One region of the Haliea atlantica genome, then DNA from elsewhere that is predicted to be linked to it. Evidence: riboswitches for the same ligand, from Rfam matches in the RefSeq annotation. Region 1 holds a riboswitch; the other holds the start of a gene.
What was found. A riboswitch is a leader RNA that binds a small molecule or an ion and turns the genes downstream of it on or off. The one in region 1 is predicted to bind cobalamin.
Positions count from the first base shown of each region.

Region 1 (7,820 bases):
CGGCGAACCAGATCGGCAAAAGCGTGCCGATCAGGATCAGGTTGTGGTGCCAGTAGGCCCGCCCATCGCGGACCTCCAGGGTCGACTCCGGTTTGTCGCTTACCATCATACTGTGCGCTCCTTGTTATCTTATGGCTGGCGCGCTTTGCGTTTGCGGGGACGGCGCCCCGCCGCTCAGGGCGCCGGGGGCACCTGCCGGCGCCGCTGTACCGCCCCGGCGAGCTCCTCCAGCATCAGGGCCGTATCCCCCCAGCCGATGCAGGGATCGGTAATGCTCTGGCCGTAGGTCAGGGACTGACCCGCCACCACGTCCTGGCGGCCCGCCACCAGGTTGCTTTCGATCATCAGGCCGAAAATGTCGCGATTGCCCCGCGCCACCTGGTTGGCCAGATCGCGGATCACGTCCACCTGGCGCTCCGGACGCTTGCGGCTGTTGGCGTGGCTGGCGTCCACCATCAGGCGCGGGGAGAGCCCCGCCTTCTTCAACATGGCGGAAGCGTCCTCGACCGAGAACATGTCGTAGTTGGGGTGCTTGCCCCCGCGCAGAATGATGTGGCAGTCCTCGTTGCCGCGGGTCTGGAAGATCGCGGAGTGGCCCTGCTTGGTCACCGAGAGGAAATGGTGCGGCTGGGACGCCGACTTGATGGCGTCGATGGCCACCTGGATATCGCCGTCGGTGGCGTTCTTGAAGCCCACCGGGCAGGACAGGCCGGAGGCGAGTTCGCGGTGGGTCTGGCTCTCTGTTGTGCGCGCACCGATCGCCCCCCAGGACACCAGGTCGGCGACATACTGCGGGCTGATCAGGTCGAGGTATTCGGTGCCCGCGGGCAGGCCCATGTCGCCCAGGTCCGCCAGCAACTGCCGCGCCAGGCGCAGGCCCTTGTTGATCTGGAAGGTGTTGTTCAGGTCCGGGTCGTTGATCAGGCCTTTCCAGCCCACGGTGGTACGCGGCTTTTCGAAGTAGACCCGCATCACCACAAAGACGTCGTTCGCCACCTGCCGGGCTGCCTCCACCAGGCGGGCACCGTACTCCCGGGCCGCGCCGGGGTCGTGGATGGAACAGGGCCCGACCACCGCCAGCAGGCGGTCGTCCTCGCCGGTGAGAATGCGGTGGATGGTCTGGCGCGCGCTGGACACGGTGTCGGCCGCCGTATCACTGACGGCAATTTCCCCGATCAGCTCGCTGGGGGCGATGAGTTCGTTGATGGTCTGGATCCGCAGATCGTCGGTACTGGTCATGGTCTACTCAATGAATTCCGGTCAAGCCGTTCAATATATCACCCGTTGCCGGGGAATTGCAGGCGCGCGGGCCCGCCGGCTGTTCCCGAACCCGGCGCGACGGGTATCCTCGGGCCTCGACACGGAACCGACAGAGAGCCCCGCCATGCACGACACCGACATCGCCCGCCAGCTGGCCACCCAGTACGCCCTCTTCGTGGACAACCGCGAGTTCGCGCGCATGGCCGAGATCATGCTGGCGGATTTCACCCAGCAGGGGCCGGGCTTTGCCGCCGACAGCCGGGAAGTATTCATCGCCAACCTGGAGTTCCTGCGCAACTACAGCGAGACCTTCCACCTGATCGGCAACCAGTACGGCGAGTGGCAGGGGGACAGCTACCGCGGGGAAACCTGGTGTGTCGCCTCACACCTCTATGAAAAGGATGGCCAGGGGCGCAAGCTGGACATGGGCATCCGCTACCAGGACGACATCGTCGCCGTGGATGGCGAATACCGCTACCGCTCCCGCGACCTGAAGGTGGTCTTCACCCAGGATCTGCCCCTGCAGGGCTGAGCCCGGCAGTCAGATCCGCCGGGCGATCCACGTCCCGCAGCACCCCCGGGTCAACCACGGGCAAGCGGCGGCAGGCAGCGCCCGCGGCATCGACCAGGGCCCGGGCACCGCGGTCCCCCTGCAGCTGCTGCAGCATCGGGAACCAGTGGCGGTGAAAGGCCACCGGGTGGCCGCGCTGACCCGCGTGCAGCGGCACCACGATACCGCCGGGCTCGAGGGCGGCCACCAGGTGTTCCAGTGTCTGCGGCTGCACCCAGGGCATGTCGGCCAGGGCCACCAGCAGGCCCTGCCAGTGTCCGGGCAGCTGCGCCACGCCCTCGGCCAGCGACCGCCCCATGCCACCGTCGGCCCCGGGACACACCAGGCGCTCCCCCGGCTCGAAGCAGTCGTCAACCCTCGCGTCGCCGGGGCGCAGGCAGACCCGCAAGGGCAGCTTCGCCGCGCGCAGCGTCAACAGGGTCTGTTGCAACAGGGGGCGCCCACCGGGCAGGCACGCCAGCCGCTTGTCACTGCCAAAACGGCGGCTGCGACCCGCCGCCAGCAGCAGGATGCCGACGGTCACGCCGGCCGCCGGCGCAGACGCACCAGCTCGGCGAGAATGGCAACGGCGATCTCCATCGGCGTCTTGCTGCCGATGTCCAGCCCCACCGGCGCATGCAGGGCGCTCAGTTGAGTCTCGCTCAGGCCCAGCTGGCGCAGGCGCTCGAGGCGCTTCTCGGTGGTGCGGCGCGAGCCCAGCGCCCCCACGTACCAGGCGGCGCCGGTCAGCGCCTCCATCAGGGCCATGTCGTCGATGCGCGGGTCGTGGGTCAGGGTGATCACCAGGCTGTGGGCATCGCTGGCCTCGGCGCGAATGACATCGTCCGGCATGCCACCCAGCAGGGGAACCTCGGGCCCCGCCCACTGTGCCCGGACATGCTCCCGCGGGTCGGTCACCAGCACTTCGTAGTCCATGGCCAGGGCCAGCTCCGCCAGGGTCTGGCTGAGCTGGCCGGCGCCCACCAGCAGCATGCGCTGGCGCGGGCCGAAGGTCTGGCGCAGCACATCGCCATCCCAGGCCAGCGGGGCGAAGTGCTCCGCCGGGCGCCAGTCGGTGTGGTTGGCCCCCACCGAGACTTCACGCAGCAGGCAGCGCCGCTCCGCCATGGCCGACAGAGCCGCGCGCAGCCAGGCGCCGTCGCGGTCGGGGCCCAGGGGCTGCACCAGCACCTGCAGGCGGCCGCCGCAGGGCAGGCCCAGGCGCTCGTTCTCCTCGGCGCTGACACCGTATTCGACCACCGCGGCAGTGTCCGGCAGACGCCCCTCCCGCAGGCGCTCCAGCAGGTCATCCTCGATACAGCCCCCGGAGAGGGAACCGACCTGCCCGCCGGCGCTGTCACAGGCCAGCAGTGTGCCGGGGGGGCGCGGCGCGGAACCGGTGCCGGCGACAATGGTACACAGCCAGACCCGGCGGTCCGCCGCCGCCAGCCAGCCCAGCGCGGCTTCGAGCACGGCCTGGTCGAGGGTCTGCATCACGGCGCCGCCCAGTGTTGATCGAGCAGGCCACCGATGGTGTTGGGGACCACCAGGTGCGCCGCATACCAGGTGTGCAGGCAGCGAATGCGCTGAAAATCGGCAATGCCACCAATGCCCCGTCCGCTGAGTACATCCAGAAAGCCCAGGCGCGCCATTTCCGCGCGAAGGTCGTGGTCCAGGTAGCTGTCACGCAATGCGATGTGCGCGCGGTGATCCTCGGCCATGGCGGCTTGCAGTGCCGGCTCCGCATCGACCCGAGCCTGGAACTCGGCAATCAGCCCGCCCGCCTCGACCTGGTCGATGCGGTAGTTGAGGGCGCCATCCACCAGCCAGAACAGGGTGGGAAAGGGCTTGCCGGCCACCAGGGAGGCCACGCGGATCACCTGCGGCTCGCCGAGCTCGTCGCTGACGGCAATCGCCTCCAGCCCCCGGGGCTCACGCCCCAGCAGTTCCGCCACCCGTTGTCGCTGCGCCGCTGTTACCGCCATCGTCCCTTCCCGTGTAAATCGGCGAAATTCTACGGAAAAAGCCCCGCCGGGGACAGCCGCGGCCCTGGCCGGGCTGCCGGGCCGTATCGCCAGCCCCACCGCAGCCGCCTGGACAATAGATTGACAGCCCGTCGCCCAGGGCCTAGAGTGCGCGCCGTGCCAGGTGCCCACCGCCGCTGCAGACGTCTTGCGGCTGGGTGGGTTAAATGGGAAGTGTGGTGAGGCCTTCGCGCCGATGCCACCGCTGCCCCCGCAACGGTAGACAGCGCCAGTCGCTGTGAGCCCGATACCTGCCTGTCACCAGCAACGATGGAGCGGAGGGCTTCATTGAAGGTTGCCTGATGCCGCTCGCGCATTGTGTTCCCTGAATCCCCTCCCTCAGTCGCCACCCCTTGACTGGCTATTGAGGTTACTCATGAGATCAGCTTCCACCCGCGGCGCCCTGGCGCTGTGCACCCTGCTCCCCCTGTCCGTCCAGGCCCAGCCCCTCGAGGAAGTCATTGTCACCTCCTCCCGCGTGCCCATGCCGGCGCGGGAAATCGGCACCTCGGTCTCGGTCATCAATGCCGCGGAAATTCGCAGCCTGGGCTTCAACAGCCTGCAGGATATCCTGCGCACCCAACCCTCGGTGGCGGTGAGCAACAACGGCGGTGCCGGCAAGATTTCCTCCCTGCGCATTCGCGGCGAGGAGGGCTATCGCACCCGGGTGCTGATCGACGGCATCGACGTATCCGACACCACCGCGCCGCAGTTTGGCCCGCGGGTGGAGCAGCTGCTCAGCAGCGGTATCCAGCGGGTGGAAATCCTGCGCGGGCCCCAGGGCCTGATGTACGGCGCCGACGCCGGCGGCATCGTCAATATCAGCACCCGCACGCCGGGCGAGGGCCTGCGCGGTGACGTCAGCGCCGAGGCCGGCCGCTACGGCACCCGCCAGTACAGCGCCAACCTGAGCGGCGGCAACGCGCTGGTCGATGGCAGCCTGTCCCTGACCGACCTCGAGAGCGACGGTTTCAACGCGCGCCTGGATGACCGCGATCCCGCCGACGACGACGGCTACGACAACACCACCGCCCACGGCCGCCTGGGCTGGAATGCCGGCGAACGGCTGCGCCTGGAGCTGGTGGCGCGGGACGTGGAGGGCGACAGCCAGTACGACGACTGTTTCAACCCGATTACCTATGGCAGCACCAACAGCTGCCGCGACGAGTACCAGCAGCAGGCCTGGCGCGGCGCCGCCCTCTGGCGCGGGGAAACCCTCAATCACGAACTGGCCTGGAGCCGCAGCGACACCGAGCGCGCCACTTTCAGCGATGGCCTGGCCGGCTTCGCCACCGAGGGCAGTCTCAGCCGCTGGAGCTACCTGGGCAGCTATGCGCCCAATGAGTCCCTGCAGCTGGTCTACGGCGCCGAGCACGAAAGCGCGGAACTCGACGACGGCAGCTTCGATACCGAGCGCGACCAGACCGGCTATTTCCTCGAGTACCAGGGCAGCCTCGACCAGCGCCTGTTCTTCACCGCCGGCGCGCGCCACGATGACAACGAGGACTTCGGCGAGCACACCACCTGGCGCGTCAGCGGCGCCTGGGTCATTCCCCTGCAGCAGCACGAGCTGAAGCTGAAGGCCACCCGCGGCACCGGCTTCCGCGCCCCCTCCCTCTACGAGATCGCCTACAACCGCAGCTTCGCCTTTGCGCCGGCTGCGGATGTGGTGTTGCAGGAGGAGCGCAGTGCCGGCCACGACCTCGGCGTTGCCTTCCAGAGCGCCGGCGGCGTGTACCTGGAGGCAGTCTGGTTCGACCAGGACGTCGAAAACGAAATCTACTTTGACCTGGTGGACTACTCCGGCTACCTCCAGGGCCGCGGCGACACCCGCTCCCGGGGCGTGGAACTGATTGCCGACATTCCCCTGGGCGAGCGCCTCAGCCTGTCCGGCAACCTCACCTGGAACGACACCGAGAACGCCGAGGGCGACGATCGCACCTACCGGCCCCGGCAGCTGGCCAACCTGAGCCTGCGCTGGCAGTCCCCCGGAGAGCGCCTTAACCTGGGCCTGCACCTGCGCGCGGCGCGGGACGCCCAGGAGTTCGACGGCCGCGCCCTGGACGACTACGAAGTACTGTCCCTGAACGCCCGCTTCAACCTGCTGCCCCGCCTGGAGCTCTTTGGACGGCTCGAGAACCTGCTCGACGAGGACTACCAGGAAGTCCCTGGCTACCGCAGCAGCGGTCAGGCACTCTACGCGGGCATCCGCTACCACTTCCAGGAGTGAACCATGAGTGACAGCCCCGAGACCCGCAAGGACGCGCGCCACAAACGCGCCATGGAAAAACAGAAGAGCCGGGTCGACGCCAGCATCGCCCGCGCCGACACCGAGCGCGGCGTGGCCATCCTGCTCACCGGCAACGGCAAGGGCAAGTCCAGCTCGGCCTTCGGCATGGTCATGCGCGCCCTCGGCTACGGCTACCGGGTCGGCGTGGTCCAGTTCATCAAGGGGGAGCAGCTCTCCGGCGAGGAAATCTACCTGCGTGATCATTGCCCGCAGGTGGATTTTCATCAGATGGGCACCGGCTTTACCTGGGACACCCAGGATCGCAGCGGCGACATTGCCGCGGCCCGGTCAACCTGGGAAAAGGCCCGCGCGATGCTCGACGACCCCGCCTACCACCTGGTCGTGCTCGACGAACTGACCTACATGCTGGCCTTCGATTACCTGCCGGAGGAGGAGGTCCTCGCGGCCATTGCCGGCAGGCCAGCGGAGCAGAGCGTGGTGGTCACCGGCCGCGGCGGCGGCAGCGCCCTGCAGGATCTCATGGATACCGTCTCCGAAGTGAGGGATATCAAGCATGCCTTCAACAGCGGCATCAAGGCCCGGCGGGGCGTTGACTACTAGGGTCGACCGCCGGCCACAGCTGGCGCAGCGCCTGCTCTTGGCGCTGGCCCTGATCCTGCCCCTGAGCATGCTGCTGGCACTCGGCAGCGGCGCGGTCACCCTCGCACCGGGGGAAGCCTGGGCCGCCCTGCTCGGCCAGGCGGACGCCCAGGCCAACCTGATCGTGCAACAGCTGCGCCTGCCCCGGGTGCTGCTCGCCGCCATTACCGGGGCCACCCTGGCGGTCAGTGGCGCCGCCATGCAGGGGCTGTTCCGCAATCCGCTGGCCGATCCCTCGCTGATTGGCGTCACCGCCGGCGCCTCCCTCGGCGCCTCCCTGTTGATTGTGCTCGGCGGCGGACTGCTGCCGGGCCTGCCCGGGCTCACCCTGATTTCCCTGGCCGCCTTCGCCGGCGGCGCCCTGGCGGTACTGGTGGTCTATCGCCTGGCCAGCAGCGAAACCGGCACCTCGGTGGCCACCATGTTGCTGGCGGGCATTGCCATCACCTCCCTCGCCGGGGCCGCCGGCAGTCTGCTGGAATTCCTCGCCGACAATGAACACCTGCGCCGCATCAGCCTGTGGAAGATGGGCGGCCTGGACGGCGCCACCTTCTCCCGCCTGGGCGTCGCGGCGGTCGTCGGCGGTGCGCTGCTGATCGCCCTGCCCCGCTATGCCACGGTGCTCAATACCCTGTTGCTGGGGGAGTCCGAGGCACGCCACCTGGGCATCGATGTGGAGCGGCGCCAGCGCGGCATCATCCTGTGGGTGGCCGTCGGCGTCGGCACCTCGGTCGCCATGGTCGGTACCATCGCCTTTGTCGGCCTGGTGGTGCCGCACCTGGTACGCCTGCTGATCGGTCCCGACCACCGGGTGCTGCTGCCGGCCTCGGCCCTGGCCGGGGCGATACTGCTGGTGCTGGCCGACAGCCTGGCGCGAGTCGCGCTGGCGCCCACCGAGCTGCCGGTAGGGATCATCACCGCCATGGTCGGGGTTCCCTTCTTCATCTCCCTGCTGCGCCAGCGGCGGCATTTCGGCATGACGCCGTGAGCCTGTTGCAGCTGGACAACATCGCCGCCGCCCCCTGGGGCGAGCCGGTGCTGGCGGACATCAGCCTGAGCCTGCCCGCGGGGCGCGTGCTCGCCGTCCTCGGCGGCA
Region 1 is NZ_BAAGXL010000003.1:687,326-695,145, forward strand. Features, by position in the region: gene ACYVGS_RS03205 (DUF4212 domain-containing protein) at 1-109, opposite strand, end outside; gene ACYVGS_RS03210 (3-deoxy-7-phosphoheptulonate synthase) at 175-1,239, opposite strand; gene ACYVGS_RS03215 (nuclear transport factor 2 family protein) at 1,385-1,792, shown strand; gene ACYVGS_RS03220 (nucleotidyltransferase family protein) at 1,764-2,354, opposite strand; gene ACYVGS_RS03225 (XdhC family protein) at 2,351-3,304, opposite strand; gene ACYVGS_RS03230 (DUF501 domain-containing protein) at 3,304-3,795, opposite strand; cobalamin riboswitch at 3,940-4,107, shown strand; gene ACYVGS_RS03235 (TonB-dependent receptor plug domain-containing protein) at 4,211-6,064, shown strand; gene cobO (cob(I)yrinic acid a,c-diamide adenosyltransferase) at 6,068-6,685, shown strand; gene ACYVGS_RS03245 (FecCD family ABC transporter permease) at 6,753-7,712, shown strand; gene ACYVGS_RS03250 (heme ABC transporter ATP-binding protein) at 7,709-7,820, shown strand, end outside.

Region 2 (7,820 bases), on a different contig from region 1:
AAGGCGGGGTAGTCGCGCAGGATGACATTGGCGCTGGCGTCCAGCGCCATCAGTACGCCCTGATTGATCAGATTCATCTGGCGGCTGTAGAGATCGCGAAACAGGCCCGAGGTGGTGAAGACGACATCGCGGCGTACCTCTCCCTGAGCCAGTATCTGTCGCTCCAGGCCCTTCACCAGTCCGCGGCTGTTCCAGATCGGTTGCAGGCCCAGCATGTCCAGCCCAAAGGCGATCATGACGCCCTCATCGCGCACCACATCGGAGGCCCACAGGACCAGCGCTTCGCGTTTATCCGGGTTCTGTGGCTTATCGCTGCGTGCAGCCCTGGCCATTTCACGCCCTAGCTCCCAGGCAACGGGACTGGGAATGAGGCTATTGTCGAGGGCATAGAAATTGCGGCCGGTGGGCAGGCTATCCGGCGAGCGTATGGGGTCATTTCCCGGTCCGGGCGCGATATAGCGGCCAGAGAGCCCCGCCAGCATCGCCGACATTTCCGCTTCCGGCGAGGCCTGCAGCAGGCCCTCCCAGTCGGCGCGCTGTTGTTCGCTCTCCGGTGCCATGGAGTCCAGCATCATGTTCACCGCCTGGTCTTTCCAGCGCTGGCCGAAAATATGCAAGCCAAGGGGCATAAAACGCTCCTGCAGGTCGGTGAGGTAATGACCCACTTCGTGCACCAGCATGTCGTCATCGACTTCGTCGAAGCCAATGCCCATGACCGCCAGTTCGGCCGACATGGCCTCGGCCAGTTCGTCCTTCAACTCGAGAGCATCCACCTTGTCGCGAATCTGTGTCACCAGACGCTGTTCAAGGACGCGATTGTCGGTGCCGTGACTGGCCTCAAAGCTCTCGATCAGCTGTCGCAACTGCAGCAGGTCGTCATACAGCGGCGTGTGTTCCAGGGGTGGCGTCAGGTGGTCGACCATGACCGCGAGGCCGCGGCGCTTGGCCTGGATGCCCTCACCGACGCCGTCAACGATATAGGGGTAGATGCCGGGGATATCGCTGGCAATGATGCGCGCGTAGTCATCCGCCGCCAGCCCCACCGAGCGATGCGGGAGGAACTCGTAGGTGGAGTGTCTGCCAAGGTGAACAAAGGCATCGGCCTGGAAGTCGTCGCGCAGGTAGTGGTAGAAGGCGAGATACTGGTGAGGCGGCGGGAAGGCTAGGTTGGCATGCAGCAGTTCCTCATTGATTTCCCAGCCGCGGGGGGGCTGCGGGCCAATAAAGATGTTGCCGAACTGCAGTCCTGGCAGCAGCAGTTCGCCGTCGAGTGTCATGACCCGACCTGGGGCCTCGCCCCAGCCTCCGAGACCTTCGATACCGGTTGCCTGGAGGGCGCGGATAATCGTCAATGCCTGTTCCTGGCAGGGAGGCCCCTGTTGTTCGATGCTCCGGTCGTAGCAGGTTTCCAGTTGCCCCAGCAGGGAAAGAGCCCGTTCACGGGCAGGGTGCTCAACACCTTCCAGCAAGTGGCGCATCTCTTCCACGGTGTGATGCAGGGCGTCCTCGGCAAGCTGCGTCTTCCCCGCCTCAAGTGCCTTCGTCAACTGGCTATGCAGCAGACCAAAGGGACCGTGCACCATTTCGCTTTGCACGGCTTCCGGCAGTGTCTTGAACCAATCGCGATAGCGCCCGCTTGACATGCGCGAGATACGTGGGCCCATGCTCTCGAGGGCCGCGGCGTCATTGGGCAGGTTTACCCCGCGTTCCTGCATCATGTCGAGGAGGGCCTGCTGGGTCGGCGGCAGCTCTCCCGTGGTATAGCCTGCCTGTTTCATCCAGTTGAGGATCTGCCACAGTGATGCGGGGACATCCAGGTTGTCAGCACCGATGTTATGGCGGCCCGGTGGGTGGTTGTAGTAGACAATGGCAACGCGCTTTTCGGCGTTCGGAGTGGTTTGAAGGTGATGCCAACGGTTGATTCTGGAGACCAGTGTGGCGATGCCCTCGTCTACGGCAGCCAGGGGCTGGATACGGATACCGCTGAGCGGATCATCTCTTTCTCCGCCGGCCGCGGCGATGACCAGGGGCTGACTGGCGCCCTGCAATTCGGGCAAGGCGACCTGGTAGTAAACCTTGTCATGCGCCAGGCCATCCGATGACAGCTGCCTCTCCAGCGGGGTGCGATCGCGCATCTTGATGGCCTTGATCACGGGCAGGTCGAGTTCCCGGAACGCGTCGACCACCTGCTCCCGTCCCTCGCCCCCGCCAACCACAAAGTCCTGCAGCATGACGACCGCTGTGAGGCGATGTTTCAGAGGAAGCAGCGCCCGCGCTGCGGACACTCCAGCCTCACCCCAGTAAGCCAGCGCGGTGAGACATTCGTGCCCTGCATCGACACTGGTGGCGCGACAGAATTCGCGCAGGAGGGTGTTATCGGCGGGGCGGTCACCGCCCGCGTGATCCAGTACGACGATTAGTGGCTGGTCGTCGTCCACTGATGGCAGGCTTGTCGTGACCTGATTGCGATAGACCCAGCGCAGGCGTGGAAGGGCTTGCGCGGGAGGTACTTCGATCTTTTTGCCCAGTTTTGCAAAGCTCCAGGCAAACAGGGCCGCAGTATTGCTGCTGCCGCCCGCCTGCCAGTAGCGGCGGGCATTGATCCAGTCGGCTTGCCGGGGGTAGCGAGCTGTCAGGTCGTCGAGTGATTGGTCGAAATCCGTGCTCGGTTGCATACCCGCGATATGCCGCAATTGCTCACCGTTAGTGAAAATGGTCCGACCATTCATGCGGCTTTGCTGGATCAGTCGATGGTCGCTGCTGATCATCAGCAGTGAGGTTTCGCTTCGCGCCAGCACTGGCTCCAGCTCGGCAACGCTGGCTCCAAACAGGCCGATGCCCAGCACCAGGTCTGCGCTGTCGACCAGTGTTTGCCGCTGTGGCTCCGTCATCTCCCAAAGTTGGGCATCGGATCGGGCAATCACGCGGAGCTGTGGGTGATTTTCGCTGAATAGCCGGACGGCATCGGCGATCGTTTCGGCGTTGCGTTGCGAAGCCAGGACCAGAATATGTTTCTCGTCTGCGGTATCGGGTCGAGCGAAGGCTATCTGGGTAAGGCAGACCAGAAGCAGCAGCAAACCACGCATGATGACGATTCCTCGACTGTGTGAAAGTTCGAGGCAAGAAAGCTACGTACCGTGGCAGCTGATAAGGGGAGTCAGGCTGTTGCAGTACCGAGTATTCCCGCCCGGTGCTGGAAAACAGAGTTTATCCAGCGTTTTAGGCTGCGCGCGGTAAAGACGCGACAGCCCGTGATTTTCTGGCGACAAGTATCTGGCTCACGGCTATTGAAAAGCCGCTGACAGTTGCGGGTACAGCCCCGGATTTTCACCGGGTTCCTTGAATGCCGATGGATAATCGGCTCGCCAAAGCGTCGGCAGTTTTAATGATCGAGGTCAGTGCTGTCAACTGAAAATCGTTTTTGTCGACACCTTACAGATTTAATCAATTATTGGTTACGCAAATATTTTGGGTGGCAAAGGTTGTGTTGAGTTCGGCGTTACACGGCCTATCTAAAGCTGGCGTTAGCGTTATCAACGGTTAATTCGAAGAGGCTGTTTGTTTTTCTGAGTTGACTTACCGTTGGCAATGCCGATAGAGTCCGCGCCCTGCATCAGGTGCCTGCTCGTCATCCCTTCGCCGGGGAAGACTGGAACAGGGTAAACGGGAAGTGTGGTGCGTCACGGCAGGAATCCAAGCAAATTCCACGGCCGCCGCTGACAACGCCACCGCTGCCCCCGCAACGGTAAATGAGTTCGCGATCGAATTCACAAGCCCGAAACCGACCTGGTGATAATGCCTTCTGGTGTTATCACGGAGTGCAGTACTGCAACAACGATGAAGCGGAGGGCTTTGTCGGTGGTTAACTGCCTCTGTTACATGGCGCTCGCCACTCTTACCCCTCCCTCAATCATTGTTTTTACAATTGCCGATTGAGGATTGATCATGAAAAACCTGCCTGTTTTCCGCAGTACCCTTGCGGGCTGTTGCTGTTTCTTGCCGCTGCAGCCTGTCATTGCTTCGTCCGATATTGATGAGCTTGTTGTAACGGCTACCCGTACACCGGTAGCCATGGCCGACAGCCTGGCGTCCGTCACCGCCATCAGTCGGTCGGACCTCGAGGCCCGTCAGCCTCTGGATCTGGTTGATGTTTTCCGCCAGGTGCCGAGCCTGGACATCAGTCGCAGCGGTGGACCCGGGTCCGCCACCAGCCTGTACACCCGGGGCACCGCCAGTGGCCACACGCTGATTCTGGTCGACGGCCAGCGGGTGAGCAGTGCCACCCTGGGTAGTGCCAATTTCCAGTTTCTCAACCCGGACCAGATCGAGCGCATTGAAGTCGTGCGCGGGGCACGCTCCAGCTTGTACGGTAGTGAGGCGATCGGCGGCGTGATTCAGATCTTTACCCGCGACGGTTCCGCCAGCGAGGGCAGCTACCTCACCACAGCGGCCGGCAGCAATGCGATGTACCGGCTCGCGCTGGGCTCCAGTGGCAACAGCGGCAACTGGCGCTACGGGGTACATGCTTCGTACCTGGAAACGGAGGGTATCGACAATCTGGCAATCGATACCGGCTTCAACAAGGATCGGGATGGCTACCGCAACAAATCCGTCAGCGCGAGCACGGGTTACCGGTTTGACAATGGCGCAGATCTCTCCTTTCGTTACCTGGAGAGCAATAACCGCAACGAGCATGACAGTGCTTCCAATGCCTCGGAGAAGCCCTATAGCGAAGGCATCGTACAAAATATCAATCTGCGCGGACGGCTGCCTTTGACCGATGTCTGGAGCACGGAGCTCTCCCTCGGCGTTTCCACGGATGACAGCGACAACTTCGACAGCGTTACCGGCCTAAACCAGGGGGATTTTCGCACGGAAAGGCAGCAGCTTTTTTGGCAGAACGACATTGTCGTGGCCGAGGGGCATCTTCTCACCCTGGGCTACGATTACTACGAGGATGACGTTGCCAGCAACTCCAACGATTACCTCGATGGACTGGGCAACCCGGTGCGCAGTCGGGACAACAAAGCGCTGTTTGGGCAATACCAGGCGAGCTGGCGCCAGCTGGATGTGGTGCTGGGCCTGAGGGAAGACGACAACCAGGAATTTGGTGACCACACCACCGGTAATGCCGCGATTGGCCTGCAGTTGAGTGAGTCCTACAAGCTCATCGCGTCCTGGTCTGAGGGTTTCAAGGCGCCCACCTTCAATGACCTCTACTGGCCGGCCGGCCCCTTTAGTGCGGGGAATCCCGACCTGGAGCCAGAGTCCTCGGAGAACAGCGAGCTGAGTCTACGCGGCGATTACGACAACTGGCACTGGTCTATCGCCTATTTCGAGAACGACGTGAAAAACCTGATTGATTGGGCGCCGGGCGCCGATTTTGTCTGGCGACCCTACAACGTCAGTGATGCAGAGATAAGCGGCGCCGAGTTCGCGATAGGTGGTGACATGCTGGGTTGGCGTGTCGATGCTGCCTACAGCTATGTCGAGCCAAGGGACGCCGGTACCGACAAGTTGCTGATCAAGCGCAGTCGCGACAATCTGACGCTGAATGCCAATCGGGAGTTTGATGCCCTGACACTGGGCCTGTCGCTGAAAAGTCAGGGACAGCGCTATACCAATACGGCGAATACCGAATCGCTGGGGGGCTACGCTACCTTCGATCTCCGGCTTGGCTACCGCTTGACCCGCCAGCTGGAAGCGACTTTCAAGATGGAGAATATCTTTGACAGGGACTACCAGCTCAACAAGGGCTACAACCAGGAGGGGCGTGAATGGCAGCTGGGTCTGACCTACTCGTTCTGATTCCGGGCTGGACCTGAGGGCTGTGATCAGCGTTGCTTATCACTCGCCAGACCGGGTGGCTGATATGAAAGCGTTCATGGTGGCTGCCCGGTCGGCCTTGACTGAAAGCGCTGTCGGTCAACCACCATGATGGGGGTGTACTCATGAATGTCGAGGATTTCTACCGCCTGCTTTTCAGTCGCCGGGATGTCCGGGGCGAATACCTGCCCGACCCGGTTTCCCCCGAGGTGTTGGCGCGCATCCTCAACGCGGCACACCATGCGCCATCGGTCGGCCTCTCCCAGCCCTGGAATTTTATTGTCGTGCGGGAAGCGTCCAGGCGCCGTGCGGTTTACCGGGAGTTCGAGGCTTGTCGCGAACGAGAGGCTGCTCACTTCGAGGGAGAGCAACGCCAGCGGTATGATCGGCTCCGGCTCGAAGGCATTCTCACGGCTCCCGTGAACATTTGTGTCACCTGTGATCGCTCACGGGCCGGTCCCGCCGTCCTGGGGAGAACGCAGCAGCCGGATACCGACATCTACAGCACGGTCTGCGCGATTCAGAATCTCTGGTTGGCGGCGAGAGCCGAAGGTCTGGGGCTAGGTTGGGTTTCCATCCTTCGGACGGATGTGCTGAAGACCTTGTTTGCATTGCCGGAATCGGTGGAGCCGATAGCCTATCTTTGCCTGGGGCATGTCAGCGATTTTTATAGTCGGCCTGAACTTGAGGTTAGAGGATGGCGCAATCGCCTGCCCCTCGAAAGTCTGGTATGGCTAGACCAATGGGGGGAGACCAGCGCGGAAGACCCGTTGCTGGTGTCAGTGCGCCGTGTTTCCGCACTAGACTGAGCATTGACGGCGCTCCCGCGGGTCATTGCAGGTGCCGGTATGATGTGTCGTCGCTCCCTCCGGCGACGGGCGCCGGGTTTTGCTCGTCCCGCTGCCTTGCCTCATAGTCCTCAAGCATTCGCTGCATGCGTTCCGCTAGCAGGGCGGCATGCAGTTGTTGTTGGCGCTGCTCGTCGCGCAGGGATCGGAGCAGTGCCGCGGCCATGAAAACCATCAGTATCATGAAGGGAAAAGCCGCAAGAATGGACATGGTCTGAAGAGCCGCCAGGCCACCACTGAGCAGTAGTATGCCAGCTACCATGACCTGAACCAGTCCCCAGATCACCCGTAGCCAGCGGCTGGGCGTCAGGACCCCTTTGCCGGTAAACATCCCCAGTACGAAGGTTGCTGAGTTTGCGGAAGTGATGACGAAGAGCACGATCAGTACCAGCACCAGAATGCCCAGCAGCTCAGGGAAAGGCAGTGAGTTCAGTGTCAGAAAAAGGCCAGAGCTGATTTCGGCGTGAACCGCTTCGCCGATGCCGGCACCTTCGAATAGCTCGTAGTACAGTGCCGAACCGCCAAAGGTGGCGAACCACACCACGCTGAGCAGTACAGGCATGCCGATAACACCGAGGATAAACTCGCGTATGGTGCGCCCGCGGGAAATTCGCGCAATGAAACTGCCGACAAAGGGAGCCCAGGAAAGACCCCAGGCCCAGTAAAAAATGGTCCAGCGCTCCACCCAGTCCTCGCCGGTATAGGGTGACATGACCAGGCTCATGCCCATCATGTTGCTGAAATAGTCACCGATGGCATTGGTCATTGCGGCAGTGATGAAGTCAGTTGGCCCGGCGAAAAAGACAAACACCAGCAGGGCGGCGGCGAGCAGCATATTGGCGTCACTGACATAGCGTACACCGCTTTCCAGTGGCATCAGTGAGCAGAGCAGAAACACCACCGCCACGCCGCCCAGAATAGCCAGTTGCTGGGTGGTGCCGAAGGCTACCTCGCTGACGGCCCCCAGGCCACTGTTGATCTGGATGATACCCAGCCCCAGTGTGGTGGCGACGCCGAAGACCGTGGAAACCACCGCCAGGATATTGATGCCATGGCCGACGGGGCCGTCCACGCGATCGCCCAGGCTGGCGCGGAAGGTCTCACTGATCAGGCCGGCTCGCTGGCGCCGAAAGCGGACGTAGGCAA
Region 2 is NZ_BAAGXL010000022.1:41,444-49,263, reverse strand. Features, by position in the region: gene ACYVGS_RS14395 (cobaltochelatase subunit CobN family protein) at 1-3,086, opposite strand, end outside; cobalamin riboswitch at 3,247-3,383, opposite strand; cobalamin riboswitch at 3,599-3,804, shown strand; gene ACYVGS_RS14390 (TonB-dependent receptor family protein) at 4,072-5,808, shown strand; gene bluB (5,6-dimethylbenzimidazole synthase) at 5,952-6,635, shown strand; gene ACYVGS_RS14380 (BCCT family transporter) at 6,658-7,820, opposite strand, start outside.
Region 2: another riboswitch for cobalamin. It lies ahead of ACYVGS_RS14395 (cobaltochelatase subunit CobN family protein); the one in region 1 lies ahead of ACYVGS_RS03235 (TonB-dependent receptor plug domain-containing protein).